DNA from 2 places in the Lentzea sp. NPDC036955 genome. Region 2 is predicted to be linked to the other one. Evidence: predicted binding sites of a transcription regulator. Region 2 holds the regulator's gene; the other holds the start of a gene.
The links. Region 2 encodes HspR, which represses chaperone genes until heat shock. Its sites were predicted from a motif close to ANNTTGAGTNNNNNNNACTCAANNT; they were not measured.
Positions count from the first base shown of each region.

Region 1: the regulator HspR is predicted to act here: its motif matches at 7,097-7,121, upstream of lon (endopeptidase La).

Region 1 is NZ_JBVJRC010000007.1:382,879-397,699, reverse strand. Features, by position in the region: gene ACZ7CF_RS25580 (MFS transporter) at 1-681, shown strand, start outside; gene ACZ7CF_RS25575 (VOC family protein) at 736-1,140, shown strand; gene ACZ7CF_RS25570 (mycothione reductase) at 1,237-2,607, opposite strand; gene ACZ7CF_RS25565 (YbhB/YbcL family Raf kinase inhibitor-like protein) at 2,712-3,239, opposite strand; gene ACZ7CF_RS25560 (polysaccharide deacetylase family protein) at 3,326-4,096, shown strand; gene ACZ7CF_RS25555 (AMIN-like domain-containing (lipo)protein) at 4,203-4,670, shown strand; gene lon (endopeptidase La) at 4,730-7,081, opposite strand; gene ACZ7CF_RS25545 (SAM-dependent methyltransferase) at 7,244-8,041, shown strand; gene srmL (PheS-related mystery ligase SrmL) at 8,014-9,042, opposite strand; gene ACZ7CF_RS25535 (patatin) at 9,176-11,056, opposite strand; gene ACZ7CF_RS25530 (CatB-related O-acetyltransferase) at 11,098-11,751, opposite strand; gene ACZ7CF_RS25525 (ABC transporter ATP-binding protein) at 11,790-13,622, opposite strand; gene ACZ7CF_RS25520 (alpha/beta hydrolase) at 13,699-14,592, opposite strand; gene ACZ7CF_RS25515 (M48 family metallopeptidase) at 14,662-14,821, shown strand, end outside.
Region 2 is NZ_JBVJRC010000004.1:379,930-394,750, forward strand. Features, by position in the region: gene ACZ7CF_RS15215 (hypothetical protein) at 1-130, shown strand, start outside; gene ACZ7CF_RS15220 (DUF4097 family beta strand repeat-containing protein) at 214-1,050, shown strand; gene dnaK (molecular chaperone DnaK) at 1,239-3,107, shown strand; gene grpE (nucleotide exchange factor GrpE) at 3,104-3,730, shown strand; gene dnaJ (molecular chaperone DnaJ) at 3,748-4,908, shown strand; gene ACZ7CF_RS15240 (heat shock protein transcriptional repressor HspR) at 4,915-5,343, shown strand; gene ACZ7CF_RS15245 (SDR family oxidoreductase) at 5,345-6,241, opposite strand; gene ACZ7CF_RS15250 (TetR/AcrR family transcriptional regulator) at 6,325-6,891, shown strand; gene ACZ7CF_RS15255 (pyridoxamine 5'-phosphate oxidase family protein) at 6,896-7,366, opposite strand; gene ACZ7CF_RS15260 (FAD-binding oxidoreductase) at 7,823-8,926, shown strand; ZMP/ZTP riboswitch at 8,933-9,017, shown strand; gene ACZ7CF_RS15265 (serine hydroxymethyltransferase) at 9,032-10,249, shown strand; gene ACZ7CF_RS15270 (MDR family MFS transporter) at 10,543-12,213, shown strand; gene ACZ7CF_RS15275 (VOC family protein) at 12,111-12,494, opposite strand; gene clpB (ATP-dependent chaperone ClpB) at 12,642-14,821, shown strand, end outside.

The DNA.
Region 1 (14,821 bases), on a different contig from region 2:
CTCGCGGTCGGCTCGTGGGCGCTGCTGTCGCTGGGCGCGGTGCTCGTCTGGTCCGCCGCGGCCCGGCACGGTTCCTCCGCCACGGTCGTGAAGCCGGCGACCCCGGCGGAGAAGCGCTCGTTGCTGCGCAGCCCGCTCGCGTGGGTCATCACCGTGTTCTTCGGCCTGCAGTCGCTGTTCGCCTACACCGTCATGGGCTGGCTGCCCGCGATGCTCGTCGACGCCGGCGTGGACCGGAACACCGCCGGCCTTCTGCTCGCGGTCTCGATGCTGCTGAGCGTGCCGGTGAGCCTGTTCGTGCCACCGATCGCCGCCCGGTTCTCCAGCCAGGGCCCGATGGTGCTGGTGCTGGGCGTGCTGTCGTTCGCGGGAATCCTCGGGATGCTCGTGGCACCGGCCGCCGCCCCCGGCCTGTGGATGGTGCTGATCGGGTTCGGCATGGGCATGTTCCCGTTGGCGCTGCTGATGATGTCGCTGCGCACGAAGTCAACGACGGACACCGCGCGGCTGTCGGCGATGGCCCAGAGCCTCGGCTACCTCATCGCGGCCTCCGGGCCGTTCGCGTTCGGCCTGCTGCGCGACGCCACGGGGTCGTGGACGGTGTCGCTGGTGCTGCAGCTCGTCCTGCTCGCCGCGCTGACCGCGCTCGGCTGGGTCGCCGGCCGTCCCCGTTACGTCTAGCTTCGGTCAGGAATCGAGAAGCACGGCGTTCGCGCTGCTCATAGCGTTGCCGGCATGGACATCACCATTCACGCCACGTTCCTGCCGCACACCGACCCGGACGCCTCGCTCGCGTTCTACCGCGACCTGCTCGGCTGGGAGGTCCGCCTGGACGTCGGTCAGGGCGCGCACCGCTGGATCACCGTCGCACCCGCCGGTTCCGCGTCGTCGGTCGTGCTCGAACCGCCCGCCATGGCCGACGGCCTCACCGACGCCCACCGCACCGCGATCGCGGAGATGATGGCGGCGGGGAGCTACGCGTACATCACGCTCGCGACCCCGGACCTGGACGGCGTGTTCGACAAGCTCCAGGCGGGCGGCGCGGACGTGGTGCAGGAACCGACCTCGCAGCCCTGGGGCGCCCGTGACTGCGTGTTCCGCGACCCGGCCGGCAACACCGTGCGCGTCCAACAGTCCTAACCCCTTGCTCTGCTGGCATCTGCAAGTACTGGTACTTGCAGATGCCGTTAGCAGCAGGGGAGTCGGCGTGGCGCGGCGCCGTTGGAAGGGCTTGCTTCAGTCCAGAGGTAGGTTGAGGAGTGCGTTTTCCACGAGCTCCGGCATCGCCGGGTGGATCCAGTACTGCCCGCGCGCCATGGTCTTCGCGTCCAGGCCGAAGCTCATCGCCTGGATGAGCGGCTGGATCACCGTCGAGGCCTGCGGCCCGATGATGTGCGCGCCGAGCAACTGCCCGGTGGCCGGGTCGGCGAGCAGCTTCGCGAAGCCCGTCCGGTCCTCCATCGCCCACCCGTACGCGATGCTCGCGTAGGCCTGGCTCGCGGTGACGTACCGGATGCCCTGGGCCTTGGCCTGCTCCTCGGTGAGCCCGACGCTCGCGATCTGCGGGCTGGAGAACACCGCGGCCGGCACGAACCGGTGGTCGCTCGCGATCGGCTCGTCCGGGTGCAGCAGGTTGTGCTGCACGACCTTCGCCTCGTGGTTGGCGACGTGCTTGAGCTGGTAGTCCGAGCTGATGTCGCCCAGCGCCAAGATGTGCGGCTGGCTGGTGCGCTGGAACTCGTCGACCTTGACCCGCCCGTCCTCGTGCAGCTCGACCGCCTTGCCCGCGTCGAGCAGGTCGGTGTTGGGCTGCCGGCCGACCGCGACGAGGAGCTGCTGCGCCTCCACGGTCTCCTCGCCGTCGGGTCCTTCGAGGTGCAGCCGCACCCCGGTGGCGGTCTTCTCGGCGCGCGTGGTCTTGCGCTGCAACCGCACGTCCCACTTGGTCTTCGCGACCTCGGTGAACCGCTCGGCGACCTCCAGGTCCTCGTGCCGCAGCAGCAGGTTGCTCCGCGCGATCACCGTGACCCGCACGCCGAAGCTGCTGAAGACGTGCGCGAACTCGGAGGCGATGAACCCGCTGCCCACGATGATGAGGCTCTCGGGCAGCTCGTCCAGCCGCATGACGGTGTCGCTGGTGTGGAACCCGGTCGTGTCGAGGTCCGCGATGTCGGGGGTGGTGGGCCGCGACCCCGCCGCGATGACGATCCGGTCGGCGGTGATGGTCTCGCCGGTGCCGGTGTCGATCGTGTGCGCGTCGATGAACCGCGCCGTGCCCTCGTAGACGGTGACGTTGGCGTTCTCGTTGGCCCGCCAGTTCCGGCCGCCCTGCGAGATCGGGTCGATCCGGCCGAAGATCCGGTCGCGGATCTCCGGCCAGTGCACGGCGTCCAGGTGCGCGTCCACGCCGAGCTTCTTCGCGTTGGCAGGCGCCGCGGCCTGGTCGGCGGTGTGGACGAACATCTTCGTCGGGATGCAGCCGACGTTCAGGCAGGTGCCGCCGAACGTGCCCTTTTCGAGGATGGCGATCCGCCAGTCCGCCATGGCGTCGTTCGGGATCGAGTTGCCGGAGCCGGTGCCGATGATGACCAGGTCGAAGTGCCTCACGTGACGATCCAACCATTGTTCGGGGACCGGTGTTCCCGAGACGGGGCCCGCCGCACGACGGTGCCCGGCCCGCCCGCGGGCGCACCGGGCACGGCCGGACCAGGTCAGTGCTGGTAGGTGGGCGTGATGATCGCGCGCGCCAGCGTGTGGAACGCGAGGTTGAAGCTCACCACCGCGGGGGAGGCGTCGGAGTCCACGTCGAGGGCGTCGACGTCGACCGCGTGCACCACGAAGAAGTAGCGGTGCGGGTGGTCGCCCTTGGGCGGGGCGGCACCGCCGAACGCGCGGGTGCCGTAGTCGGAGCGGACGTGGAACGCGTCACCGGGCAGCGTGGCGTCGGACTCGCCGGCGCCGGTGTCCAGCGAGGTGGTCGAGGCCGGGAGGTTGACGGCCACCCAGTGCCAGAAACCCGACGGGGTCGGGGCGTCCGGGTCGAAGCAGGTGACGACGAAGCTGCGGGTCTCGGCCGGGAAACCGGACCAGGAGAGCTGCGGCGAGGTGTTGCCGCCCTCGAACACCTGGGCGTCGGGGAGCTGTTCGCCGTCGCGGACGTCCGCGGACGTGACGGAGAACGTGCCGACCGCGGGGAGCAGGGCGTAGGGGTCGGGAGCGACTGGACGCTCAAGGCTCATCGGAACTCCTCCTCTTTGTGATCATTTCGACCTTATCCCCGTGCAACCATGAGTGCCTGCGCGGCGTCTTCCGCGTGGAGGGGGAAATGATGTCCAAGTTGCGGCTTTGTGCTGCCTTTGTGCTGGTCGTGGTGTTGGTCGCATGTGCGCGGCAACCCGACGCGCAGCCGGGTGGGCCGGTGCTCACGACGGCGCCGCAGACGACCACCGCCACGACCGAGCAGCCGAAGCGGATGTTCGAGCCGCCGTACACGTACGGCACGGTGCAGGCGCACGCGCCGGCGGTCCACGACGGCATGGTGCCCGTCGTCACGCGCATCGAAACCGCCAAGCCGTACGTGTTCATCACGATCGACGACGGCGCGGTGCAGCACCCGAAGGCGCGCGAGCTGATGGAGAACGCGGGCGTGTGGCCGTCGCTGTTCCTCAACACCAAGTACGCCGAGGGGCACAAGGACTACTTCAAGCACATGCCCGTCACGGTCCACAGCCACACCACGAACCACCCGAACCTGCAGGGCAAGGGCTACGAGTTCCAGCGGCAGGAGATCTGCGGCAACGCCGACTTCCTCGCGGCCGAGTACGGCAAGCGGCCCACGTTGTTCCGCCCGCCGTTCGGCAACTACGACGCGAACACCCGCAGGGCGGCTGCCGGCTGCGGGTTCAAGGCGCTGGTCAACTGGACCGCCGCGGTCAACGACGGCCGGGTGCAGTTCCAGGTGGGCGACCGGCTGCGGCCGGGGGACATCGTGCTCATGCACTTCCGCACCACGTTCGTGGAGGACTTCACCGCGTTCCTGGAGCGGGCGAAGCACGACGGGCTGACGCCGGTGCCGCTGGAGGACTTCCTCGCCTGACCGCGCATCCGCGGTCGTCATCGACATCCACCCGCGGCGGCGACGCAACTGTGGCCCGGCTCACACGTCTTCAGGTCATCGAACGAGCCTTGAGAGGGGGCCGAAGATGAACACACGTCTCACCGCGGTGCTGGTGGCGGTGCTCGCGGTCGGCACAGTCGTCCCGACGGCGTCGGCGCAGAGCACACCGACGCTGTCCGACATCAGGACCGGCCGCAACACCGGGTTCGACCGGGTGGTGCTGGACCTGTCCGGCCTGCCGGCCGAGCACCGGGTCCGCGAGGTCACCGCTGTTTCGAACTGCGGGTCGGGGCTGCCGGTCGCCGTTCCCGGGAACGAGGTCCTGGAGGTCACGCTGATCGGTGCGGCCGCGCACGACGACGCCGGGAACCCGACCTACACCGGGTCGCGCAACTTCCCGACGCCCGGTCTGGAGAACGTCCGCGGGGTCGCGCTCACCTGTGACTTCGAGGCCACGCTGGGCATCGCCGTCGGGTACGGCGACGCCGCGTCGTGGCACCGGGTGTTCACGCTGACGGGTCCGAACCGGCTCGTCATCGACATCGGTCACTGAAAAGCCCCGCGGGGGCAGCAGTCGCCGCTGCTGCCCCCGCGGGGGTCTACCGGAGACCGTTACGCCGCAACGGTCTCCTGGGCCGTCTCCGCCGACAGCGCGTGCCGCAGCACCTCGGACACGTCCGAGACGAAGTGCACGGTCAGCTGCTCGCGCACCGACTCCGGCACGTCGTCCAGGTCCGGCTCGTTGCGCTGGGGCAGCAGCACGGTCGTGATGCCGGCGCGGTGGGCGGCGAGCAGCTTCTGCTTCACGCCGCCGATCGGCAGCACCCGGCCGGTCAGCGAGATCTCACCGGTCATCGCCACGTCCGAGCGCACCGGGCGGCCGGACAGCAGCGAGGCCAGCGCCGTCGTCATCGTCACGCCCGCGGACGGCCCGTCCTTCGGCACCGCACCCGCCGGGACGTGGACGTGCACACCCCGGTCGGCCAGCGCCGCGGCCTTGTCGTCGTGCGAACGCAGGTAGGACAACGCGATCTGCGCCGACTCCTTCATCACGTCGCCGAGCTGGCCGGTGAGCGTGACGCCGGTCGACCCGGTGTCCTTCGGGGCCAGCGAGGCCTCGATGAACAGCACGTCACCGCCGACGCCCGTGACGGCCAGACCCGTTGCCACACCGGGCACCGAGGTCCGCTCCGCCGACTCGGGCGTGTTCTTCGGGCTGCCCAGGTACGACTTGAGCGACGGCCGGTCGACCTCGATCGGCAGCTCCCGCTCGCCCAGTGCGACCTTCGCGGTCACCTTGCGCAGAATCCGCGCGAGGGACCGTTCCAGCTGCCGCACACCGGCTTCCCGCGTGTACTCGCTCGCGAGCTGGTGCAGGGCGGCCTCGTCGATCGCGACGTCCTCCACCGTGAGACCGGCCCGGTCGAGCTGGCGCGGCAGCAGGTGGTCGCGGGCGATCGTGACCTTCTCGTCCTCGGTGTAGCCGTCGAGCTGCACGAGCTCCATGCGGTCGAGCAGCGGCGCCGGGATCGACTCCAGCACGTTCGCGGTCGCGAGGAACACCACGTCCGAGAGGTCGAGCTCGACCTCCAGGTAGTGGTCGCGGAACGTGTGGTTCTGCGCCGGGTCCAGCACCTCCAGCAACGCCGCCGTCGGGTCGCCGCGGTAGTCGGAGCCGACCTTGTCGATCTCGTCGAGCAGCACGACCGGGTTCATCGAACCGGCCTCGCTGATCGCACGGACGATCCTGCCCGGCAACGCGCCGACGTACGTGCGGCGGTGACCGCGGATCTCGGCCTCGTCGCGCACGCCGCCCAGAGCGACCCGCACGAACTTCCGCCCCATGGCGCGCGCCACGGACTCGCCCAGCGACGTCTTGCCGACACCGGGGGGACCGACGAGCGCGAGCACCGCACCGGAACGACGACCGCCCACGACACCAAGACCGCGATCGGCCCGGCGCTTGCGCACGGCCAGGTACTCGGTGATGCGCTGCTTCACGTCGTCCAGACCCGCGTGATCGGCGTCGAGCACCTCACGCGCGGCCTTGATGTCGTACGAGTCCTCGGTCCGCTCGTTCCACGGCAGTTCGAGGACGGTGTCGAGCCACGTCCGGATCCAGCCCACCTCCGGCGACTGCTCCGAGGTGCGCTCCATCTTCTCGACCTCGGCGAGCGCCGCCTTCTCGACCTTCTCCGGCAGGCTCGCGGCCTCGACGCGGGCCCGGTAGTCGGCCTCCTCGGACGCCGGCTTGCCGTCGAGCTCGGCCAGCTCCTTGCGGATCGCGGCCATCTGCTGGCGCAGCAAGAACTCCCGCTGCTGCTTCTCGACGCCTTCCTTGACGTCCTTCGCGATCGTCTCGTTGACGTCGAGCTCGGTCAGGTGCGCCTGTCCCCACTCGACCAGCTTCTCCAGCCGCGCGGTGACGTCGCTCGTCTCCAGCAGCCAGATCTTCTGCTTCTCGTCGAGGTAGGGCGCGTAGCCGGCGAGGTCGGCGAGCGCGGACGGGTCGGTGATCTGCTGCACCGAGTCGACCATCTGCCACGCACCCCGCGTCTGCAGGACGTTCGTGACGATGGCCCGGTACTCGCGGGCCAGCTCCCGCGTCCGGTCGGTGACCGGCGACTCGTCGGTGACGGTCGCGTTCACCCACAGCGCCGCACCCGGCCCCGTGGTCCCCGTCCCGATCCGCACGCGCTTGGTACCGCGCACGACCGCCGCGCGCTCACCGCCCGGCAGGCGTCCCACCTGCTCGATCTCGGCCAGTGTGCCGACCGCCGCGTACTTCCCGTCCAGCCGTGGTACCAGCAGAACCTGGTGGTTCGCCGCCGTCGTGGCGGCGTCCACGGCGGCACGGGCCTCCGCGCTGGCCTCCGCACCGGAGATGCGGATCGGCACCACCATGCCGGGCAGCACCACAACGTCGTCCAGCGGCAGCACCGGCAGGGCCAACGTCTCGCCCATCTCCATCACCCTCCAAAGTTGAGTCTGTACCGCTCAACCAACTTCAGCGGGGTGGTGTTCCCCCGGTCCGTTCGCTGTGAGCGAGCGGGGAAGCGGGTGACACGGCGGGCGACCGGGCGTGTGGCGGTGGACACCCGTGCGGCGATTAGCGAGGATCTTCGCGTGAAGGAAGAGCTGAAGTGGGTCCCGTCCACGGTCGACGTCACGCGTCCGAGCGTCGCGCGGATGTACGACTACTACCTGGGCGGCTCGCACAACTTCGAAGCCGACCGCGCCGCCGCCAAGCAGGTGGAGAAGATCTTCCCCGGCATCGCCCACAGCGCGGGGGCCAACCGCTCGTTCCTGCGCAGGGCCGTGCGCCACCTGGTCGCGGAGGGCGTCGACCAGTTCCTCGACCTGGGCTCCGGCATCCCGACCGTGGGCAACGTCCACGAGATCGCCCAGCAGGACAACCCGTCGGCACGCGTGGTCTACGTGGACTTCGAGCCCGTCGCCGTGGCCCACAGCACCGCGCTGCTCGCCGACAACCCGCACGCCACGGCGTTGCAGGCCGACCTGCGCGCGCCCGCGAAGGTGCTGCACGCCGCCCGCGACGTCCTCGACTTCGACCGGCCGGTCGCGGTGCTGATCATCGCGGCCCTGCACTTCGTGCCCGACTCCGACGACCCGTACGGCGCCGCCGCCGAGTACATGGCCGCGTTCCCCTCCGGCTCGTACCTGGCGATCACGCACGCCACCCACGACGGCCTCTCGCCGCAGGAACAGGAGGAGGCCGCGCAGGTCATGGCGGTGTACCGCAGCACCGACAACGCGATCAGCGTCCGCTCGCACGCCGAGGTCGTCCGCTTCTTCGACGGCATGGACGTGCTGGAGCCGGGCGTCGTCCCGGTGAACGAGTGGCGCCCGGACTCCTACGAGGACCGCATCAGCATCTACGGCGCGGTCGCCCGCAAGCGCTGAAGCAGCCGGTCCCTCAGCTCGTTCGTCTCGCGGTCGGTGAGGGTGCGCTCCGGCGCCCTCATCGTCACGCGGATGAGCACGTTCTTCTGCCCCGGCCGGACACCGAGGCGCTCCCGGACGTGCGCGGGCAGCTCCTCGGCCGGTGTCTCGCTGAGAACCGCGATCTCCTCGACCAGGTCCTGCGGGTCCAGCGCGCGAATCCGGTCACCGAGCGTCTCGGCGTCCTCGTGCCCGTCGGCCACGATCGAGATGTCCCTGGTCGCGGCCGGGTGCCGGGAGATCGGGCGGTACTCGGCCAGGTCCCGCATCTGCTCCGCGATGCGCGCGTCCCCGTTGCGCAGCAGGCGGATGTCGGGAACGCCCTTGCGCAGCATCACCAACCGGTCGAGGCCCAGCCCCATCGCAAGCCCGTGCGGGTGGTCCTTGAGGACGTGCCGCGCCGCGTACCCGCACTCGCCGATCTCCACCCACTGGCCGTCGTGCCACACGTCGATCTGCTTGCCGTGCGTGGTGTACGGGTGTTCGGCGTCGATCGTGCGGTAGCGCTTGCCGGGGAGAACCGTGCTCACGACCACGTGGATCAGGTCTTCGAGCGGTTCGGCTCCGTGCGTTATGCGCCAGAGGTCGAGCTGGTGCGGTGTGCCCGTGTGCAGCCTGTCGACCGTGTCACGGCGGTAGACCAGACCGGGGCACAGGAGCGTGACGTCGGGCCGCGCGTCCTTGAGCGCGGGCGGGATCATCGCCGTCGTGTGGCTGCGCAACATGCACGTCTCGCTGACGTACCTCGTGTAGCGGGCATCGCGCGTGATGGCGTCGGCGGGATAGCCGAGGTGCTCGTAGTTGTGCTCCACCGGTACGAGCGGATGGTGGCGCACTTCTCTCGTGTCCGGCAACGCTGCCTTGAGGTCGGCGATCAGCAGTTGCATCGCGTGCGGGCCCTGGGCGGGATCGGTGAGGTCGCGGACCTTCAGGGCGCGCACGAGTTCATCGGTGCGGTACATGGGTTCTTCCCGTTCTCGGCGTGGGGTGCTGGTGCGAGGTCCCCCGACCGGCGGGAAGGTGGTTCAGGCGCGCGCCACCGCCGCGGGTCGGGGGTGGCTGAATCGGCGCGTCATGTCCACGAGGGTAGCGCGCTCACTCGGGCGGTGTCAGCCGCAGATCCGGGTCCACCGGCGGTACCCCGTCGAACGGACCGCCCTCCGCGAGCCGGCCCACGTCGTCCAGCGCGACCTCGATCGCGTCGCGGTACGGGTCGCCGTCCGCCGGTGGGGTGCGGAACCACTCGTGCAGCGCCTCGGGGATCTCGAACCGGGCGAGCACGGCGTCGTAGAGCGCCTCACGGTCCTCGGCCTGCACGCCGAGCTCCTGGTACTCGCGCAACGCCATGCGCAGCCGGATCCAGCGGTAGCGGTCGGTGTTCTGCTGCTGCGTGAACCGCTCGCGCAGCAGATCGCCGGCCTTCTGCCCGCGCAACGCCAGCGTGCGGATGGTCTCGGGCGTCATGAACAGGTTCGTGCCGCCCTCGTCCTCCGCCTGGCGCACGTGCGCGATGCGGCCGCGGTAGCCGGGCAGCGCCGACTGCATCGTGTCCCGCCAGTCGAGGAACGTGTCCAGGATGGACATCAGGAACCCCGGCATCGAGGTGAGCTGCCGGTAGGGCGTCCCGCTGTCCGACGCGTCCTGCTCGGGCAGCCACACCTCGGCCGTGTCGCCGTCGGGGTAGGACTGCAGGCTCAGCCCGAACGTGGGCCACCGCGGCAGCAGCGCGTCGAAGAAGTGGATCGGGAAGTTGCTGGTGATCCCGCCGTCGGAGAACCAGTGCACCTTCCCGCCGCGGCACAGCGGCACCGCCGCGATCAGGCCGGGGAACGACAGGCTCATCCGCACCGCCACCACCACCGGCAACCGCTCCCGGCCCGGCAGCTGCCGCAACGGCATGTGCTCGTGCAGCGGGCACCGGCCGTCCGCCGGTACGCCGTCCAGCTGCTCCACGACCCGTCGCGGCAGCACGTACCCCAGGCACTCCTCGCAGTACTGCCACTCCTCGCTGAGCGGCAACCGGTACGGCCGCCCCTCGGACAGGTCGGTGGTCATCAGCACGAGGTTGACCTCGCCCAGATCCCCGAACGTCAACGCGCGTTCGGTGCCCGCGAGCTCGTCGAGCCGGTCCGCCAGCCAGTCCGCGAGCGGCGGCACCCCGGTCGACTTCGGCACCCCCGCCAACCGGTCGAGCCACGACGGCCGGAAGTCACCCGTGCCCGGCACGAGTCCGAAGTGGACGGCGCGCGCGTTGTTCTTCATGTACCGCTGCATCGCATACGCGTACGTGGCGATCAACGCGCTGACCATCGCCAGCGTCAACACCAGCCACACCAGCAACACGACCGCCGCCGTGCCGTAGTGCCGGGCGAACACCATGCCGAGCACCAGCGGCACCGCCATGAACACCCATGCCTGCCAAGGCAAGCTGTTCCGCAACGGCCACAACACCAACGGCACACATGCCACCGCCACGACCGTGAGCGCTATCGCGAGCCACGGCAGGTACTCCCGCGGCGCCAGCCACGCCGACCACAGCACCGGCCCGGTCAGCCACAGCAGCGCCATCAGCCCGAGCACGGCCTTCGCCCGCAACCCGACCGCGCCGAGCAACGCGAAGAACAGGCACGACACCGCACTGCGCCCGGTCGTCGCCCGCTGCTGCATGGTGGCGACGACGATCCGGTACAGCGCGCGCGTCTTGGCGTTCGGCTGGAACAGCTGCGCCAGCCGCCACCGGTCCGCCCCGGTGCCGCCGGCGAACCAGTCGACCAGCCCCGCGAGCTTCTCGAACCCGCCGCTGCCGCGCCCCTTCTCGGCGGCGGCGGCGAACGCCGCGGCGATCGCCCCCGCCGACGCGCCGCCGATCTGCCGGAACTCGTAGTGGCGTGCCAGCGACGCGACAGCCAGCGGGTACACGACTCCGCTGGTCGTGCCGCCGCGCATCGTCAGGTCGCAGTAGCGGTCGTACTCCATGTGCCCATGGTCGCGCGATCACCACGGTCCGTCAGCGATGTTCACTCAGACGCCACCGAACCGGTCCCGTCCCGTGCTGCCGGCGGGTCCTGCAAGCCTTCCGCCGCCGCGACCGCGGCCAGCTCGGCCGGTGTCCCCGCCATGATCACCCGCACGTGCTCCGTCACCTTCTCCACGGGCCACTCCCACCACGCGACCCGTTGCAGCACGGCGACCTCCTCGTCGCTGTACCGCGTCCGCAGCAGCCGGGCCGGGTTGCCGCCGACGATCCCGTACGCGGGCACGTCCCCGACCACCACCGACCCGGCGGCCACGATCGCCCCGTCACCGATCCGCACGCCGGGCATGACCACCGACCGGTACCCGAGCCACACGTCGTTGCCCACCACCGTGTCCCCGCGCGACGGCGCCCCCAGCGCGATGTCCAGCGTCTTCTCCGCCCAGGCCCCGCCGAAGATCGTGAACGGGAACGCCGACACGCCGGACATGCCGTGGTTGGCGCCGGACATGATGAACCGCACCCCTTCTGCCAGCGCGCAGTAGCGGCCGATGACCAGCTTCTCGGGGCCGAAGTTGTAGAGCACGTTGCGGTGCTCGAACTCCATGGCGTGGTGCGGGTCGTCGTAGTAGGTGTACTCGCCGATCTCGATCTGCGGGTTCTTGACCAACGGCTTGAGGAGCACGGTGCGGGGCATGTCCGGCAACGGGTAGAGGTTGTCGGGCGAGGGGATGGTCACGGCGCTCCGATCGGCTCTTCGCTGAACTGGGTGCGGTACAGCTTGGCGTAGTGGCCGCCGAGGGCCAGCAGGGACTCGTGGGTGCCGCGTTCGACGACCTGGCCGGCGTCGACGACGAGGATCTGGTCGGCGGCGCGGACGGTGGACAGGCGGTGGGCGATCACCAGCGAGGTGCGGCCGGCGAGGGCTTCCACCAGTGCCTCCTGCACGGCCGCCTCGGAGCGGGAGTCCAGGTGCGCGGTGGCCTCGTCCAGGATCACGACGCGGGGCTTGGCGAGCAGCAGGCGGGCGATGGTGAGGCGCTGGCGCTCGCCGCCGGACAGGCGGTAGCCGCGTTCGCCGACGACCGTGTCGAGCTGGTCGGGCAACGACGACACCAGGTCGGCGAGGCGGGCGCGGCGCAGGGCGTCCCACAGCTCCTCGTCGGTGGCGGCCGGTGCGGCGAGGCGCAGGTTGGCGCCGATCGACTCGTGGAACAGGTGGCCGTCCTGCGTCACCATGCCGACGGTCTCGCGCAACGAGTCGAACGACAGCGTGCGGACGTCCACACCGGACAGCCGGACGGCGCCGGAGTCGGCGTCGTACAGGCGGGGGAGCAGGGAGGCGATCGTCGACTTGCCCGCACCCGAGGCGCCGACCAGTGCGATCAGCGAGCCCGGCGCGGCCGTGAAGGAGATGCCGCGCAGGACCGCGTCACCGCCGCGCGTGTCGAGGGTGGCGACCTCCTCCAGCGAGGCCAGGGAGACCTTGTCCGCGGCCGGGTAGGCGAAGTGGACGTCGTCGAACTCCACCGAGACCGGGCCGTCGGGCACGGAGACCGCGTCGGGCTCCTCCTTGATCAGCGGCGGCAGGTCGAGCACCTCGAAGACGCGCTCGAACGACACCAGCGCCGTCATCACGTCCACACGTGCACCGGCCAAGGCGGTCAACGGGGCGTAGAGGCGCGTCAGCAGCAGCGCCAGCGTCACGATCGTGCCGGGTGCCATCTGACCCATGAACGCGAAGTAGCCGCCGAGGCCGTAGACCAACGCAAGGGCCAGCGACGACACCAACGTCAACGCCACCAGGAACAGCCACTGCGCAACGGCCGTGCGCACACCGATGTCACGCACACGACGAGCGCGCGCACCGAACTCCGCGCTTTCCAGGGCGGGGCGGCCGAAGAGCTTGATCAGGGTCGCGCCGGGAGCGGAGAACCGCTCGGTCATCTGGGTCGTCATGGCCGAGTCGAGGTTCGCGGCCTCGCGGTGCATGGACGCCAGGCGCCTGCCCATGCGCCGCGCCGGGATCAGGAACACCGGCAGCAGCGCCATCGCGAGAACGGTGACCTGCCACGACAGCGTCAGCATCACGACCAGCGTGAGCACCAGCGCGATCAGGTTCGTGACGACACCGGAGATCGTCTCGGAGAACGCCCGCTGCGCGGCGATCACGTCGTTGTTGAGCCGGGAGACCAGGGCGCCGGTGCGGGTGCGGGTGAAGAACGCGATCGGCATGCGCTGCACGTGGTCGAAGACGGACTGCCGCAGCCGCAGGATCAGGTCCTCGCCGACGCGGGCGGACTGCCAGCGCTCGGCCAGCGAGAAACCGGCCTCCAGCACGGCGACGCCGGCGATCGCGAGTGCCAGCCACACCACCAGGTCCAGGTCGCGGCCGCCGATGATCGTGTCGACCACGCGGCCGGCCAGGACCGGGCTCGCCACCGCCAGCACCGCGGCCACCGCGCTGGTGGCGAGCAGGGCCAGCACCGCAGGCCGCTGCGGGCGGGCGAACCGGGCGACGCGCTTCAACGTCGCCCGGCTGACGCGGCGGTTCTCCTTGTCCTGCATCGCGCTTTCGAGCGCGTACCAGGCGTTGAAGTCGATGTTCACGACGCCCAGTCTGCGACCTCCAGCTGAGTCGAGGTCAAGCCGTTTTCAAGAACGCGTCGACCTCCGCCAGCGCCGCCGCGCGCACCGGTTCCGGCGACAGGAACAGGTCGTGCAGGCCGGCCTTGATCTCCACGACCTTCACGGACGTGCCGAGCTTCGGTCCCCACCTGCGCATGCCCTCGACGTCGAGCACCGCGTCGGCCTTCGCCACGTCCTCGTTCCACTCGCGGGCGCCGAGCGTGCTGCGGTCGGAGTGCAGCACCAGCACGGGCACGCGCACGTCGAGCCCGGCGTGCACCTTCTCCTGCGCCACGAGCACCGCGCGGATCCACCCGGCCAGCACCGGGAACCCGTCGAGCGGCTTCCACCTCAGGTCGAAGTCCCACTCGCCGTTGCGCGAGGAGTGGATCGAGGCGCCGTACGCGTCGCCCAGCCCGCCGCGGACCTTCACCGAGGGCGCGACCTTCCCGAGCAGCTTCACCACCCGCCGCAGGAGCGGCGGTTCGACGACGTCCAGCCACGGGCTGTTGAGCACGAGGGCGTCGATCAGGTCCTCCGAGCGCCGTTCGTGCGCCCACAGCGACGTCGTGAGCCCCCCGGTCGAGTGGCCCATCAGCACGACCCGCGAGTGCTCGGCGCGGACGACGGCGACGGCCGCGTCGATCTCCTCGAAGTACACGGCCATGTCGGTCGTGTAGTTCGGCACCTCGCCGTCGCGCAACGACCGCCCGTAGCCGCGCAGGTCCACGGCGTAGAAGTCGTAGCCCTGAGCGTTGTAGTGCTCGGCGACGTGCTCTTGGAAGAAGTAGTCGGCGAACCCGTGCACGTAGAGGATCGCGCCGCGGTCGGCCTGCGCGGCCCGCCTGCGGACCAGGGTCGCGGTGGCCCCGCCGCGCAACGGCAGGACCGTGGTGTCTTCGTCGCTCACGGCGCCAGTCTGCTCCCGAAAACCGGCGATTCCGCGCACCCTTGTCCGGATCGTGTCTAACCTGGACCGATGACGGGGGACATCGAACAGTCGTCGAGGGTGCGCTTCCCGGGGATCAGCTCGCGCGCCTACGAACACCCAGCCGACCGGGGCGCGCTCGCCGTGCTCCGCGCCGTGCCGGCCGTGGCACCGATCGTCAAGGCGGTCGCGGCGGCGTTCTCCGAACGCG
Region 2 (14,821 bases):
CGAGGTGCCGGTCGAGGGCCTGCTCTGGGAGCGGATCGCGCCCGCGCACGTGCTGGCGTCGTCGCGGTTCCTCAACGACCCGGCGCGGACCGCACCGGCCCTGCGCGCGGTGCTCGAAGACCTGGTCTAGGCGCGGGGTAGGGAGAACCCCACCCCGCCTCCGGGGGCTGACTGCCGTGTGGCCCGACCCCGGCCGCCTCTACTTTTGTGCCCATGATGAGGGCAGCGCTGGTGGCGTTGGTGGCGGGGACGGTGCTCACGGCGCTGACGGGCTGTGGCATCCGCATCGTGAAGTACGAGTTCTCCGATGACTACGTCGTCTCGGAAACGTTCACGTCGGTGCGTGCGCGCAACGGGTCGGGTGACGTGACGATCAGGTACCAGGAGGGCCTGACCGGGACGAAGGTCCACCGCAGGGTGGAGCACGCCAAGAACAACAAGCCGGGGGGCACCACGCACCGGGTCGAGGGCGACACGCTGGTGCTGGACACCTGCGGCGACAACTGCGAGGCCAACTACGAGGTGCTCGTGCCCGCCGCCGGCATCAGGGTCGTCGGCGACGTGGGCTCGGGCGACGCGGTCGTCGAGGGTCTCGCGTCCGTCGAGTACGCGACCGGCTCCGGGGACATCACCACCCTGGACATCTCGGGGGACGTCAAGGTGAACACCGGGTCCGGCAACTTCCGGGCCACCAGGGTCGGCGGCACCGTGACCGCGGACCTCGGGTCCGGGCACATCGAGCTGAACACGGTGAAGGGCAAGCTGCTCGCCGTCACGAGGTCCGGTGACATCGACGGCTCGTCCCTGAGCGGCGAGGTGATCGCCGACGCCAGCTCGGGACGGGTCGAGCTGATCATGGCGGAGCCGCGGTCGGTGCGGGTCAACTCCGGCTCCGGTGACGTGGACGTCCGGGTGCCGGGCGGTCCGTACCGGATCACCGGGGTGTCGGGCAGCGGTGACCGCGACATCCAGGTCGCGACCGCACCGGACGCACCGCTCGAGCTCAACCTCACCACCGGTTCCGGCGAGGTCCGGGTGCTCGCCATCTGAGTCCGTCCGAGGGGGACTGTGTCGAGGGCCACTCCACAAGGGGTGGCCCTCGTGGCGTTCTGAGGGAACAACGGGAGCTTCCCGGCCGTTGTGCCAGTCAGAAAGCTTGAGTCGGGTAGGCTCAAGGTTGAGCAAGGTGGCAAACTTGAGCCAGCAACGCTCAACAAGTACTAGCGGAAGGAACTCCAATGGCGCGTGCAGTCGGCATCGACTTGGGGACGACCAACTCCGTCGTCGCCGTTCTCGAGGGCGGTGAGCCGACGGTCATCGCCAACTCGGAGGGCTCGAGGACGACCCCGTCCATCGTCGCTTTCGCCAAGAACGGCGAGGTCCTCGTGGGTCAGCCCGCGAAGAACCAGGCCGTCACCAACGTCGACCGCACCATCCGCTCGGTCAAGCGCCACATCGGCACCGACTGGAAGACCGACGAGGTCGACGGCAAGAAGTACACCTCGCAGGAGATCAGCGCGCGCGTGCTCATGAAGCTCAAGCGCGACGCCGAGGCGTACCTGGGCGAGGAGATCACCGACGCGGTCATCACCGTCCCGGCCTACTTCGAGGACGCGCAGCGGCAGGCCACCAAGGAGGCCGGCCAGATCGCGGGTCTCAACGTGCTCCGCATCGTCAACGAGCCGACCTCCGCCGCTCTGGCGTACGGCCTCGACAAGGGCGAGAAGGAGCAGACCATCCTGGTCTTCGACCTCGGTGGCGGCACGTTCGACGTCTCGCTGCTCGAGCTCGGCGACGGCGTCGTCGAGGTCCGCGCGACCTCCGGTGACAACCACCTCGGTGGCGACGACTGGGACCAGCGCGTCGTCGACTGGCTGGTCGAGCGCTTCAAGCAGGCCAACGGCATCGACCTGACCAAGGACAAGATGGCCCTGCAGCGGATCCGCGAGGCCGCTGAGAAGGCCAAGATCGAGCTGTCCAGCTCGGCGCAGGCGTCCATCAACCTGCCCTACATCACGGTCGACGCGGACAAGAACCCGCTGTTCCTCGACGAGACGCTGTCGCGCGCCGAGTTCCAGCGCATCACGTCCGACCTGCTCGAGCGCACCCGCGCGCCGTTCAACAACGTGATCAAGGACGCTGGCGTCTCCGTTGGCGACATCGACCACGTCGTGCTCGTCGGTGGCTCGACCCGCATGCCCGCCGTCGCGGAGCTCGTCAAGGAGCTGACCGGCGGCCGCGAGCCCAACAAGGGCGTGAACCCGGACGAGGTCGTCGCCGTCGGCGCCGCCCTGCAGGCCGGTGTCCTCAAGGGCGAGGTCAAGGACGTCCTGCTGCTCGACGTCACCCCGCTGTCCCTCGGCATCGAGACCAAGGGCGGCATCATGACCAAGCTGATCGAGCGCAACACCACGATCCCGACCAAGCGGTCCGAGACCTTCACGACGGCGGACGACAACCAGCCGTCCGTGCAGATCCAGGTCTTCCAGGGCGAGCGCGAGATCGCGTCGCAGAACAAGAAGCTCGGCATGTTCGAGCTGACCGGTCTGCCCCCGGCCCCGCGCGGCGTGCCGCAGATCGAGGTCACCTTCGACATCGACGCGAACGGCATCGTCCACGTGTCGGCGAAGGACCTGGGCACCGGCAAGGAGCAGTCGATGACGATCACCGGTGGCTCCGCGCTGCCGAAGGACGACATCGACCGCATGGTCAAGGACGCGGAGGCCCACGCGGAGGAGGACAAGCGCCGCCGCGAGGAGGTCGAGGTCCGCAACCAGGCCGAGACGCTGGTCTACCAGACGGAGAAGGTCGTCAAGGAGAACGACGACAAGCTCCCGGCGGAGATCAAGGACAAGGTCAACGCCGCCGTCGCCGAGGCGAACGAGGCGCTCAAGGGCACCGACATCAACGCCATCAAGGCCGCGGTGGAGAAGCTCGCGACCGAGTCGCAGGCCATCGGCCAGGCGATCTACGCCAACGCGCCGGGCGCGGCGGGTGCCGAGGCCCCCGGTGCGGGCGCCGGTGCGGCCGGTGCCGGCCAGGCCAAGTCCGACAAGGACGACGACGTCGTCGACGCCGAGATCGTGGACGAGGACGAGAAGAAGTGACCGAGCCGAGGCACGCAGCTCCTGACGAGCAGCAGCCTCCCCTCGTCGTGAACGACCGGCGCCGGATCGACCCCGAAACGGGCGAGGTCCGCGCGCCGGCCGCTCCGGCGGAGGAGGGCACAGCCCAGGAGACCGACGAGACCGTGGTCGCCGCCGAGTTCGTGGACGACGCCGCCGTCGAGCTGAAGGCCCAGCTCGACGAGCGCACCGCGGACCTGCAGCGGCTCACCGCCGAGTACGCGAACTACCGCAAGCGGGTGGAACGCGACCGGGAAGCGGTGATCAACAACGCGAAGGCGTCCGTGGCCGCCGAGCTCCTGCCGCTGCTGGACGACGTCGAACGGGCCGCCGCTCACGGCGACCTGACCGGCGCGTTCAAGGCGGTGGCGGACAAGCTCGTGTCCACGCTGCAGAAGACCGGCCTGGAGCCGTTCGCGCACGAGGGCGAGGCGTTCGACCCGTCGGTGCACGAGGCCGTGCAGCACAGCACGTCCCCGGACGTCGAGGGCCCGACCGTCACCGCCGTGCTGCGGCGCGGCTACCGGTTCGGCGAGAAGCTCGTCCGCCCGGCGCTCGTCGCCGTGACGGACCACGAGCCGGCAGCACCCGCTGAAGAGAGCTGAAGGGAGGGAGACGTCCGGTGAGTGCTAGGGACTGGATCGAGAAGGACTTCTACCGCGAACTGGGCGTCTCCTCCGACGCCTCGGCGGACGAGATCAAGAAGTCGTACCGCAAGCTCGCCCGTGAGCTGCACCCCGACGCCAACCCCGGCGACGCCAAGGCGGAGGCCCGCTTCAAGGCCGTCTCCGAGGCCTACGGGGTGCTGTCCGACGCGGCGAAGCGCAAGCAGTACGACGAGGCTCGTCGCCTGTTCGCGGGCGGAGGGGGCTTCCCCGGCGGCTTCGGCGGTGCCGGCGGCTTCGACGTCAACGACCTGTTCGGTCGGGCGGCGCAGGGCACCGGTGGCGGTGGCCTGGGCGACCTGCTCGGCGGCCTGTTCAACCGGCGCGGTGGCGGCGGTGCGGCCTCGGCCACGCGTCCCCGTCGCGGCGAGGACGTAGAGACCGACGTCCGGCTCGACTTCACCGAGGCGGTGAGGGGCGCGCAGGTGCCACTGCGGCTGTCCTCACCGGCCGCGTGCACGACCTGCGGCGGCTCCGGCGCCAAGCCCGGCACGACGCCGCACACCTGCGCGACCTGCTCGGGTTCCGGCCTGGTCACGCGGTCGCAGGGCGCGTTCGCGTTCAGCGAGCCATGCCGCGACTGCCGCGGCACCGGCCGGATCATCGACGACCCGTGCGTCGAGTGCGGTGGCGACGGCGTCAGCACCCGCACCCGCACGCTGACCGTCCGGATTCCCTCGGGGGTCGACGACGGCCAGCGGATCCGCCTGGCGGGGCAGGGCGAACCGGGGCGCAACGGCGGACCGTCGGGCGACCTGTTCGTCCGCGTGCACGTCAACCCGCACAGCGTGTTCGGCCGCCAGGGCAACGACCTGACGCTGACCGCGCCGATGACGTTCCCCGAGCTGGCGCTGGGCACGACGTTGACCGTGCCGACGCTGGACGGCAAGGTGACCTTGAAGGTGCCGGCCGGCACCGCTTCCGGGCGCGTGCTGAGGGCGCGCGGCAAGGGCATCACCCGCAAGGACGGCAGCCAGGGCGATCTGCTGATCACGCTGGAGGTCGCCGTCCCGAACAACCTGTCCTCCGAGGCGCGCACGGCCCTGGAGGGCTACGCGGACGTGACCAAGGAGCACGACCCGCGAGGTGAGCTGAACGCGCTGCTGGAAGGGCGGTGAGTTCCGGTGAGTTTTCCGTTCCCGCCGGGGACCGACGAGGACACGCCGTTCTTCGTCATCTCGGTGGCAGCACAGCTCTCCGGCCTGCACGCGCAGACCCTGCGGTCCTACGACCGGATGGGCCTCGTGTCGCCGGGCCGCACCTCCGGCGGCGGCCGCCGCTACTCGATGCGCGACATCGTGCTGCTGCGCGAGGTCCAGCGCCTCTCCCAGGAGGAGGGCGTGAACCTCGCCGGCATCAAGCGCATCATCGACCTGGAGCACCAGGTCGACGCCCTGCGCGCGCGCGTGACCGAGCTGTCCCAGGAGCTGGCCCAGGCACTGGCCGCCGCCGACTCCGCGGCGGCCGCGGTGCACGCCTCCTACCGCAGGGACCTGGTCCCGGTGCGGCAGGAGACGGCGCTCGTGGTGTGGAAGCCCAAGCCGCGCAAGTAGCTCACCGCTCGAAGTAGAACCCGGTCTCCAGGTCCGCCAGGAGGCCGGGTTCCTGCGGTTCCCACCCCAGCAGCGTCCTCGTGCGCGCGCTGGACGTCGGTGCGTCCCGCGTCACCATGAACGCCAACGGCCCGAAGTGCTCCTGCGCTCGTTCCGCGGGAATGCTCTCGACCGGCAGGCCGAGCTTGCGCCCGATCGCCTCGGCGATGGTGCGCATCGGCACGGCCTCCTCGGCCACCGCGTGCAGCACGGAGCCGGCGGGTGCCTTCTCCGCTGCCAGCCGGTACAGCCGCGCCGCGTCCAGGGTGTGCGCCGCGGACCAGCGGTTCGTGCCGTCACCGGGGTAGCCGGACACGCCCTTCTCCCGCGCGGTCCTGACCAGGATCGGGATGAACCCGGCCGTGTCGAGCGGGCTGTGCACGGTGGGCGGCAGCACGACCACCGAACCGCGCACGTCTGCGGCGTCGACGATCGCGTTGCGGGCGGCACCGCGGGTGTCGCTGTCGGCGACCCGCTCCTCCTCCGTCGCGGTGCGGCCCAGCCCGGCGTATGACAGCGTGCCACTGGTGCCGATCAGGGCCTTGCCGGTGCCGGAGAGCTCGTCGAGGAACGCCTTGACCACCGCCAGGTCGGCTCCGGAGGCACCCGCGTAGTCGCCGGCGAACATCTCCTCGTGCTTGAACGCCAGGTGGACCACCGCGTCCGCCTCGGCCGCGGCCTTGCGCAGCCCGTCCATGTCGTCGAGGTCACCGCGCCGGACCCGGGCGCCCCAGGCCTCCAGCCTGGCGGCGGACATGTCGGACCGGGCCAGGCCGACGACCTCGTGCCCGGCTCCCAGCAGCTCCGGGACCAGCGCCGAACCGACGTGACCGCTGGCGCCCGTGACGAAAACCTTCATCGCACTTCCTCAAGGTGATGGGACTTGGTCTCATCAACCGTAGCAGAGTGATGGGACTTAGTCGCATCACTTAGGATGGGGTCATGGGTCGATGGGAGCCGGACGCACGGGAGCGGTTGGTGCGCGCCGCACTCGACCTGTTCGGCGAGCAGGGGTACGACAACACCGCGGTCGCGCAGATCGCCGAACGCGCCGGGCTCACCAAGAGCACGTTCTTCCGGCACTTCCGGGACAAGCGCGAGGTGCTGTTCGGCGGTCAGGACCAGCTCGCCGAGGTGCTCACCACCGGCATCGCCGGCGCGCCGGAGCAGGCGGAACCGCTGGCCGCGGTCGAGGCGGCGCTGGTCGCGGTCGGCACCTGGTTCACCGACGAGCACCGGGCGCACGGCCCGCAGCGGCAGGCGGTGATCGAGGACCACCTGGAACTGCGTGAGCGGTCGGCGCTGAAGATGGTCGGGTTCGGCGTGGCCATGAAGGACGCGCTCGAACGCCGCGGCGTCGCCGAGCTGGCGGCAGCGGTGGCCGCCGAGCTCGGCGTGCTCGCCTTCGAACGCGCGTACGGCACGTGGGTGACGACCACCGGGGACTGGTCCGACGTCGTCCGGCGGTCGGTCGCCGAGGTGCGGACCGCGGCCGCGACGCTCGGCTAGCCGCTCACGACTCCTCGCCAGACCCCTTGCCGGCCTTCACCCCGAAGTAGTCGCCGCCCTTGCGCTTCGCGTCGTCGGTGCCCCAGTCGCGGATGCGGTCCACCGGCACCATGCGGGGGATGTGCTTGCGGCAGTGGACGTAGGCCTCCTGCACCTGCACGACGACCCAGCGCTCCACCTTGCGGTCCTCGGTGGGGAACTCCTCGCGCGGCGCGATGCGGGCCCTGCCGTTGACGTGCAGGCCGATCAGGTCCTCGGTGAAGTCCACCATCAGCATGCCGACGTGCGGGTTCTCCATGATGTTGCCGAGCGAGGCCATGACGCCGTTGCCGCGGTACTCGGGGTACGCGACGGTCCTCGGGTCGACCACCCGGATGAAGCCCGCGGGTCCGGCGCGCAGCGTCGAGTCGCATTCGCCGTCGGCGTCGGAGGTCGAGATGAACGCCATCTCCATCCGGCCGACGAACTCGGCCATCGCGGGGTTGAGGTGGTCCAGTACCTGGTCCGAGTAGAAGCGTGTGGCGCGATCGGAGGTCTCCAGGGCACATTGGAGGAAGTGCTCGCCGCGGGAGCCGGGATGTTCGACACGGTTGGGTGAGGTGGTTCCAGTCAATTCAGGCAAGGACACGCGCCACACCGTTGCACGCAAGCGCGCAACTCGGTACGGAGGGACCCTCAGATTCACACTGTTGCGGTAACAAGCAGTTGCGTACCGTAGTCATGCTTCGCTCGAAGGTGGCATCAAGGAGTCGGAAGGCCAGAACAGAGGTTAGTGTCCACCCCGTCGGGGGACGGATGTTTGACGAGCACGGCGCCTCACCGGTGCCAGGACGAAGAACGTGGAGACTGCGCGCGGACCATGACTGCGAACGCTGTGCTGAGCCCCATCCCTACCCCGCCACACCGTGAACCCCCGCCTGGCGTCACCGCGATGGTGCGGATGATCCGGGAGAGCTTCGCGGTGGTGGAGCCGCATTCCGAAGAAGTGGCGAAGTTCTTCTACGGGATGCTCTTCTCGCTCTCGCCCGCCACACGCGAGATGTTCCCCGCCAACATGGAGGTGCAGCGGAGCCGTCTGCTGCGCGCCCTGGTGCACGTGGTGCAGATGGTCGACCGCCCGGACGACCTGATCCCCTTCCTCCGCCAGCTGGGCCGCGACCACCGCAAGTTCGGTGTCATCAACGTCCACTACGAGGCGGTCGGCACGGCACTGCTGTCGGCGGTGAAGAAGTTCGCCGGTGCCGCCTGGACGCCGAAGGTCGAGATGGCCTGGGCCGAGGCGTACACGCTGATGGCCCGCGCGATGCAGGAGGCGGCCGACGCCGACAACGGGCCCGCGTACTGGCACGCGACGGTGCTGGAGCACCAGCGCGTGTCGTGGGACCTGGCGGTCGTGCGGCTGCAGCCCGACCACCCGGTCAACTACCGCGCCGGGCAGTACGTGTCCGTCGAGACGCCGCAGCGCAAGCGGCTGTGGCGCTACTACACGCCGGCGAACGCGCCGCGCGAGGACGGCATCATCGAGTTCCACATCCGGTCCGTCGACGGCGGCTGGGTGTCGCGCTCGGTGGTCGGCCACACGCAGGCTGGCGACACGTGGCGCATCGGACCGCCGATGGGACGCCTCTCGGTCGACCGCACGTCCGGGTCGGACATCCTGATGGTGGCCGGTGGCACGGGCGTCGCGCCGATGCACGCGATCATCGACGAGATGGCGCAGTGGGGCGACAACCCGCGCGTGCACCTGTTCTACGGCGGCCGCACCCGCGAGGACCTCTACGACCTGGACAACCTGCAGCGCATCGCGACCACGAACCCGTGGCTCACGGTCGTGCCGGTGCTGGAGTCGGACCCCGGCGTCCGCGGTGTCGAGCAGGGCACCCTGGCCGACGTGGTCACCCGCTACGGCGCGTGGGAGGAACGCGACGTCCTGGTCTGCGGCAGCCCGGCGATGATCAGGTCGACGGTGTCCCGCATGCTGGTCGCCGGAACTCCGCTCGACCGGATCAAGTACGACCCGTTCACGCTGGACTAGGCTCGGCACGTCGAAAGCGACTGGCGTGCCGAGGGTGGAACCGACCACCGGGAAGCGACTGCCGAGCGCACCGAACGCCTGGGTGCACCGGTGTGGAGCTGAGCCGTGCTCTCCCAGGTCGATCCCGAGATCGCCGCACTGATCGAGGCCGAGTCCGCCCGCCAGTCCCGCAGGCTGCGCATGATCGCGTCGGAGAACGACGTGTCCGCCGCCGTGCTTGAGGCAACGGGCTCGGTGCTGACGAACAAGTACTCCGAGGGGTATCCCGGCAAGCGGTACTACGAGGGCCAGCAGGTCGTCGACCAGGTCGAACAGCTCGCGATCGACCGCGCGAAGGCCCTGTTCGGCGTGGACCACGCCAACGTCCAGCCGCTGTCCGGCGCGCCCGCGAACCTCGCGGTGTACCTCGCGTTCCTGTCGCCGGGCGACACGGTGATGGGCATGTCGCTGCCGATGGGCGGCCACCTGACCCACGGCTGGAACGTGTCCGCGACCGGCAGGTGGTTCCACGCGGTGCAGTACGACGTGCGCAAGGACACCGGCGTCGTCGACCTGGACCAGGTCCGGTCCCTCGCGCTAGCCGAACGCCCGAAGGTGATCTTCTGCGGTGGCACGGCCATCCCGCGCACGATCGACTTCCCGGCGTTCGCCGCCATCGCAGCCGAGGTCGACGCCGTCCTGGTCGCCGACATCGCGCACATCGCGGGTCTCGTCGCGGGCGGCGCCCACCCGTCCCCGGTCGGCCACGCCCCGGTGATCACCACGACCACGCACAAGACGCTCCGCGGCCCGCGTGGCGCCATGATCCTCAGCGACGCCGAGCACGCCAGGGCCGTCGACCGCGCTGTCTTCCCCGGCCTGCAGGGTGGCCCGCACAACCACACGACCGCCGCCATCGCCGTGGCCCTGCACGAGGCGGCGCAGCCGGCGTTCCGCGAGTACGCGCACACCGTCGTGGCCAACGCACAGGCGCTCGCGGCCGCGTTGCTGGAGCGGGGCTTCGACCTGGTCTCCGGTGGCACCGACAACCACCTGATCCTGATCGACCTGACGTCCAGGGGCATCGGCGGCAAGCCCGCCGCGCGGGCACTGGACCGGGCGGGCATCGAGCTGAACTACAACGCGGTGCCGTACGACTCCCGCACGCCGTTCGACCCGTCCGGCATCCGGCTCGGCACCCCCGCCATCACCACCCGCGGCCTCCGCCCGTCCCACATGCCGCAGATCGCCGACTGGATCGACCGGGCCGCCACCGCCGTCGCTGACGAGCCCGCACTCGCACGCATCGCCACCGAGGTCGAGGCCCTGCTCACCTCCCTCTAACCCCCGCCGTAAGTGCACGCGGGGACCTTTCGTACCCCTGGGAGGGCACGCGGGGACCTTTCGTACCCCCAGAGGGCACGCGGGGAGCTTTCGTAACCCTCAGGAGTGCACGCGGGGAGCTTTCGTAACCCCCGGAAGGGCACGCGGGGACCCCGCGTACCCCCAGAGGGAACGCGGGGGCCCCGCGTGCCCTCCACTCCTGGCGGAGTGACGCAGGAGACCGTGGGAAAGTTGTTCTAGCTAACTATTTCCCGATATAGTTGTATGGCATCAACTAACTACTGGAGGTGTGCTTGAACCGGCCCTCGTCGCATCGGGAGATCCTCGAAGCGCTGTCCGGCATCTGGGTGGCGTTGCTCGTCGCGATCCTCAGCTCCACCATCGTCTCGAACGCTCTCCCGACGATCCTGGCCGAGCTCAAGGGCACCCAGACCCAGTACACCTGGGTCATCACGGCGATGCTGCTGGCCTCCACGGCCAGCACGCCGCTGTGGGGCAAGCTCGCGGACCTCTTCGACAAGAAGAAGCTGCTGCAGGCGGGCATCGTGCTGTTCGTCATCGGCAGCGTGCTGTCGGGCCTGAGCCAGAACATGGAGCAGCTCATCGCGTTCCGGGTCGTGCAGGGCCTGGGCATGGGCGGTGTGCAGGCGCTCGGCCAGGTCGTGGTCGGCGCGCTGCTCAGCCCGCGTGAACGCGGCCGTTACAGCGGCTACACCGGCATGGTGATCTCGGCGGGCACCGTCGGCGGACCGCTGGTGGGCGGGTTCCTCGTCGACTGGCCCGGCTGGCGCTGGTGCTTCTTCGTGTGCGTGCCGCTGGCCCTCGTGGCCCTCGCCGTGCTGCACAAGACGCTGCACCTGCCCGTGCAGAAGCAGCACGTGAAGATCGACTACCTGGGCGCCACGCTGATCACCGGCGGGGTGAGCCTGGTGCTGATGTGGGTGTCGTTCGCCGGCAAGGACTTCGCCTGGTTCTCCGGTGAGAGCGCCCTCTACGTCGGCGGTGTGGTGCTCGCGCTGACCGCCGCCTACTTCGTCGAGCGCAGGGCCTCTGCCCCGGTCATCCCGCTGCACCTGTTCCGCAACCGCACGGTCGTGCTGGCGATGCTGGGTGGCATCGCGGTCGGCACGGCGATGTTCGGCGCCTCGGTGTTCATGGGGCAGTACTTCCAGATCGCGCGGGGCTTCTCGCCCACGAAGGCGGGGCTGCTCACGGTGCCGCTGGTGCTCGGGCTGAGCATCTCCTCGACCGTCAGCGGCCAGCTGATCGCGAAGAGCGGCCGGTGGAAGAGCTACCTGGTCTGGGGTGCGTTCTCGCTGGTCATCGGGCTGGCGCTGCTCGGCACGATCGACCACGGCACCAACCTCACGCTGATGGGCGCCTACCTGCTGCTGGTCGGCGTGGGCGTCGGGCTGACCATGCAGAACCTGGTGCTGGCCGTGCAGAACGGCGTGGGCATGGCCGACCTGGGCGCGGCGAGCTCCACGGCGACGTTCCTGCGGTCGCTGGGAGGCACGGCCGGCGTCTCGGTGCTCGGTGCGGTGCTGGCCGCCCACGTGAGCACCACGTCGCTCGACCGCGGCTCCCTCTCCCCGGCCGTGCGCAACTCCTACGGCGACGCGATGGGCGAGCTGTTCCTGATCGCCGCCGGGCTCGCGGTCTTCACCGTCATCGCAGTGCTGCTGATCAAGGAACAGCCGCTGCGGGACTCCGTGGACGTGACGGCGGAGATCACCCCAACGGGTTCTGGCGCACAGACGGTCGCCACCGAACTTGCCTCACCTGTGGATACTGACCAGCGGATTGTGGACAACTCAACCCCTGGTGTGGACAAGCGGTTGATCCGAACGAGTGACGGCGATCATGAGGTCGCGGCACGTTCGGCTGCGCTGCGTTCCACGCAGAACTCGTTGCCCTCGGGGTCGCGCATCGTGACCCAGCCGGTGCCGTCCGCCCTGCGCTGATCGTCGTAGACCGTCGCACCGATCCCCAGCAGCCGGTCGACCTCCTCGTCACGGGAGAGGTCGGCCGGCTGCAGGCAGATGTGCACCCGGTTCTTGACCGCCTTGTCCTCGGGAACGGCGACGAACAGGTAGCGGATGCCGTTCGGCAGTTCGATCAGGCACTCGTCGTCGCCGGGGTTGTCGTCGGGGTGCAGCGGCAGCCCGAGCACCTTGCTCCACCACGACGCGATCTCGTAGGAGTCGCGCGCGTCGACGGTGACGTTGTGGATGATTGAGGTCATGGTGCTGATCTTCGCCCATCCCCGCTCCACCGACGTGCGATTTTCGCGACCTCCGTCACGTTCTCGTAGTTGAGCGGAACAGGCTCAACTTTTCTGACGTTGTGCGGGATGATGGTCCGTGCCGCAGGCTGACCACGAGGTGGAGGAATGGACGCTTTCAACCCGACGACCAAGACCCAGCAGGCCGTGTCCGCGGCCGTGCAGGCAGCGACCCTCAACGGGAACCCCGACGTGGGACCCGTGCACCTGCTCGGTGCCCTGCTGGCGCAGGCGGACGGGTTGACCGCGCCGTTGCTCTCCGCGGTGGGCGCCGACCCGACGCTGGTGCGCAAGGAGCTGGAGCAGCTCTCCCGCGCGCTGCCCAGCGCCTCCGGTGCGAGCGTGTCCGCCCCGCAGTTCTCGCGCGACGCCGTGCGGGTGCTCAGCCGGGCGCAGGAGCTCGCCACCGAGATGGGCGACGAGTACGTGTCCACCGAGCACCTGCTCGTGGGCTTGGCGCAGCACGGTGGCCAGGTGGCCGACCTGCTGCGGCGCAACGGCGCGACGCCCGAGGCGCTGACCGAGGCCTTCACGAAGGTGCGCGGCTCGGCGCGGGTCACCTCGGCCGACCCCGAGGGCACCTACAAGGCGCTGGAGAAGTACGGCGTCGACCTGACCGAACGCGCCCGCAAGGGCGAGCTCGACCCGGTGATCGGCCGCGACTCCGAGATCCGCCGCGTCGTGCAGGTGCTGTCCCGGCGCACCAAGAACAACCCGGTGCTGATCGGCGAGCCCGGCGTCGGCAAGACCGCCATCGTCGAGGGCCTGGCCCAGCGCGTGGTGGCCGGTGACGTGCCGGAGTCGTTGCGCGGCAAGCGGGTCGTGTCGCTGGACCTCGGTTCGATGGTCGCGGGCGCCAAGTACCGCGGTGAGTTCGAGGAGCGGCTCAAGGCCGTCCTCAAGGAGATCACCGACTCGGCCGGCCAGGTCATCACGTTCATCGACGAGCTGCACACGATCGTCGGCGCCGGCGCGACCGGTGAGTCCGCCATGGACGCCGGCAACATGATCAAGCCGATGCTGGCGCGCGGCGAGCTGCGCATGGTCGGTGCCACGACGCTCGACGAGTACCGCGAGCACATCGAGAAGGACGCCGCACTGGAGCGCCGCTTCCAGCAGGTGCTGGTCGGCGAGCCCTCGGTCGAGGACACCGTCGGCATCCTGCGCGGCCTCAAGGAGCGCTACGAGGTGCACCACGGCGTGCGCATCACCGACGCCGCCCTCGTCGCCGCGGCCACGCTGTCCGACCGCTACATCACCGCGCGCTTCCTGCCGGACAAGGCCATCGACCTCGTCGACGAGGCCGCGTCCCGGCTGCGCATGGAGATCGACTCGCGCCCGGTCGAGATCGACACCGTCGAGCGCTCGGTCCGCCGTCTCGAGATCGAGGAGATGGCGCTGGCCAAGGAGTCCGACCCGGCGTCGCTGGAACGGCTCTCCGCCCTGCGCGCCGAGCTGGCCGAGAAGCGCGAGGAGCTGTCCGCGCTGACCGCCCGCTGGCAGAACGAGAAGGGCTCGATCGACAAGGTCCGCACCCTGAAGGAGCAGCTGGAGTCGCTGCGCGGCGAGTCGGAGCGCGCCGAGCGCGACGGCGACCTCGGCCGGGCCGCCGAGCTGCGCTACGGCCGGATCCCGGCGCTGGAGAAGGAGCTGGCGGCCGCCGCGGAGGCGTCCACCCAGGAGTCCGCCATGCTCAAGGAGGAAGTCGGTTCGGACGACGTCGCCGACGTCGTGTCCGCGTGGACCGGCATCCCCGCCGGCCGGCTGCTGGAGGGCGAGACCGCGAAGCTGCTGCGGATGGAGGACGAGCTCACCCGCCGCGTCGTCGGCCAGGCCGAGGCCGTGCGCGTCGTCTCGGACGCCGTGCGCCGCACCCGTGCCGGTGTCGCCGACCCGGACCGCCCGACCGGCTCGTTCCTGTTCCTCGGCCCCACCGGTGTCGGCAAGACCGAGCTCGCGAAGGCGCTGGCGTCGTTCCTGTTCGACGACGAGCGGGCGATGATCCGCATCGACATGAGCGAGTACTCCGAGAAGCACTCGGTGGCCCGCCTGGTCGGTGCCCCTCCCGGCTACGTCGGCTACGACCAGGGCGGCCAGCTCACCGAGTCGGTCCGCCGCCGCCCGTACTCGGTCGTGCTGCTCGACGAGGTCGAGAAGGCCCACCCGGACGTCTTCGACGTGCTGCTGCAGGTCCTCGACGACGGCCGCCTGACCGACGGCCAGGGCCGCACCGTGGACTTCCGCAACACGATCCTGGTGCTCACCTCGAACCTGGGCTCGCAGGCCAT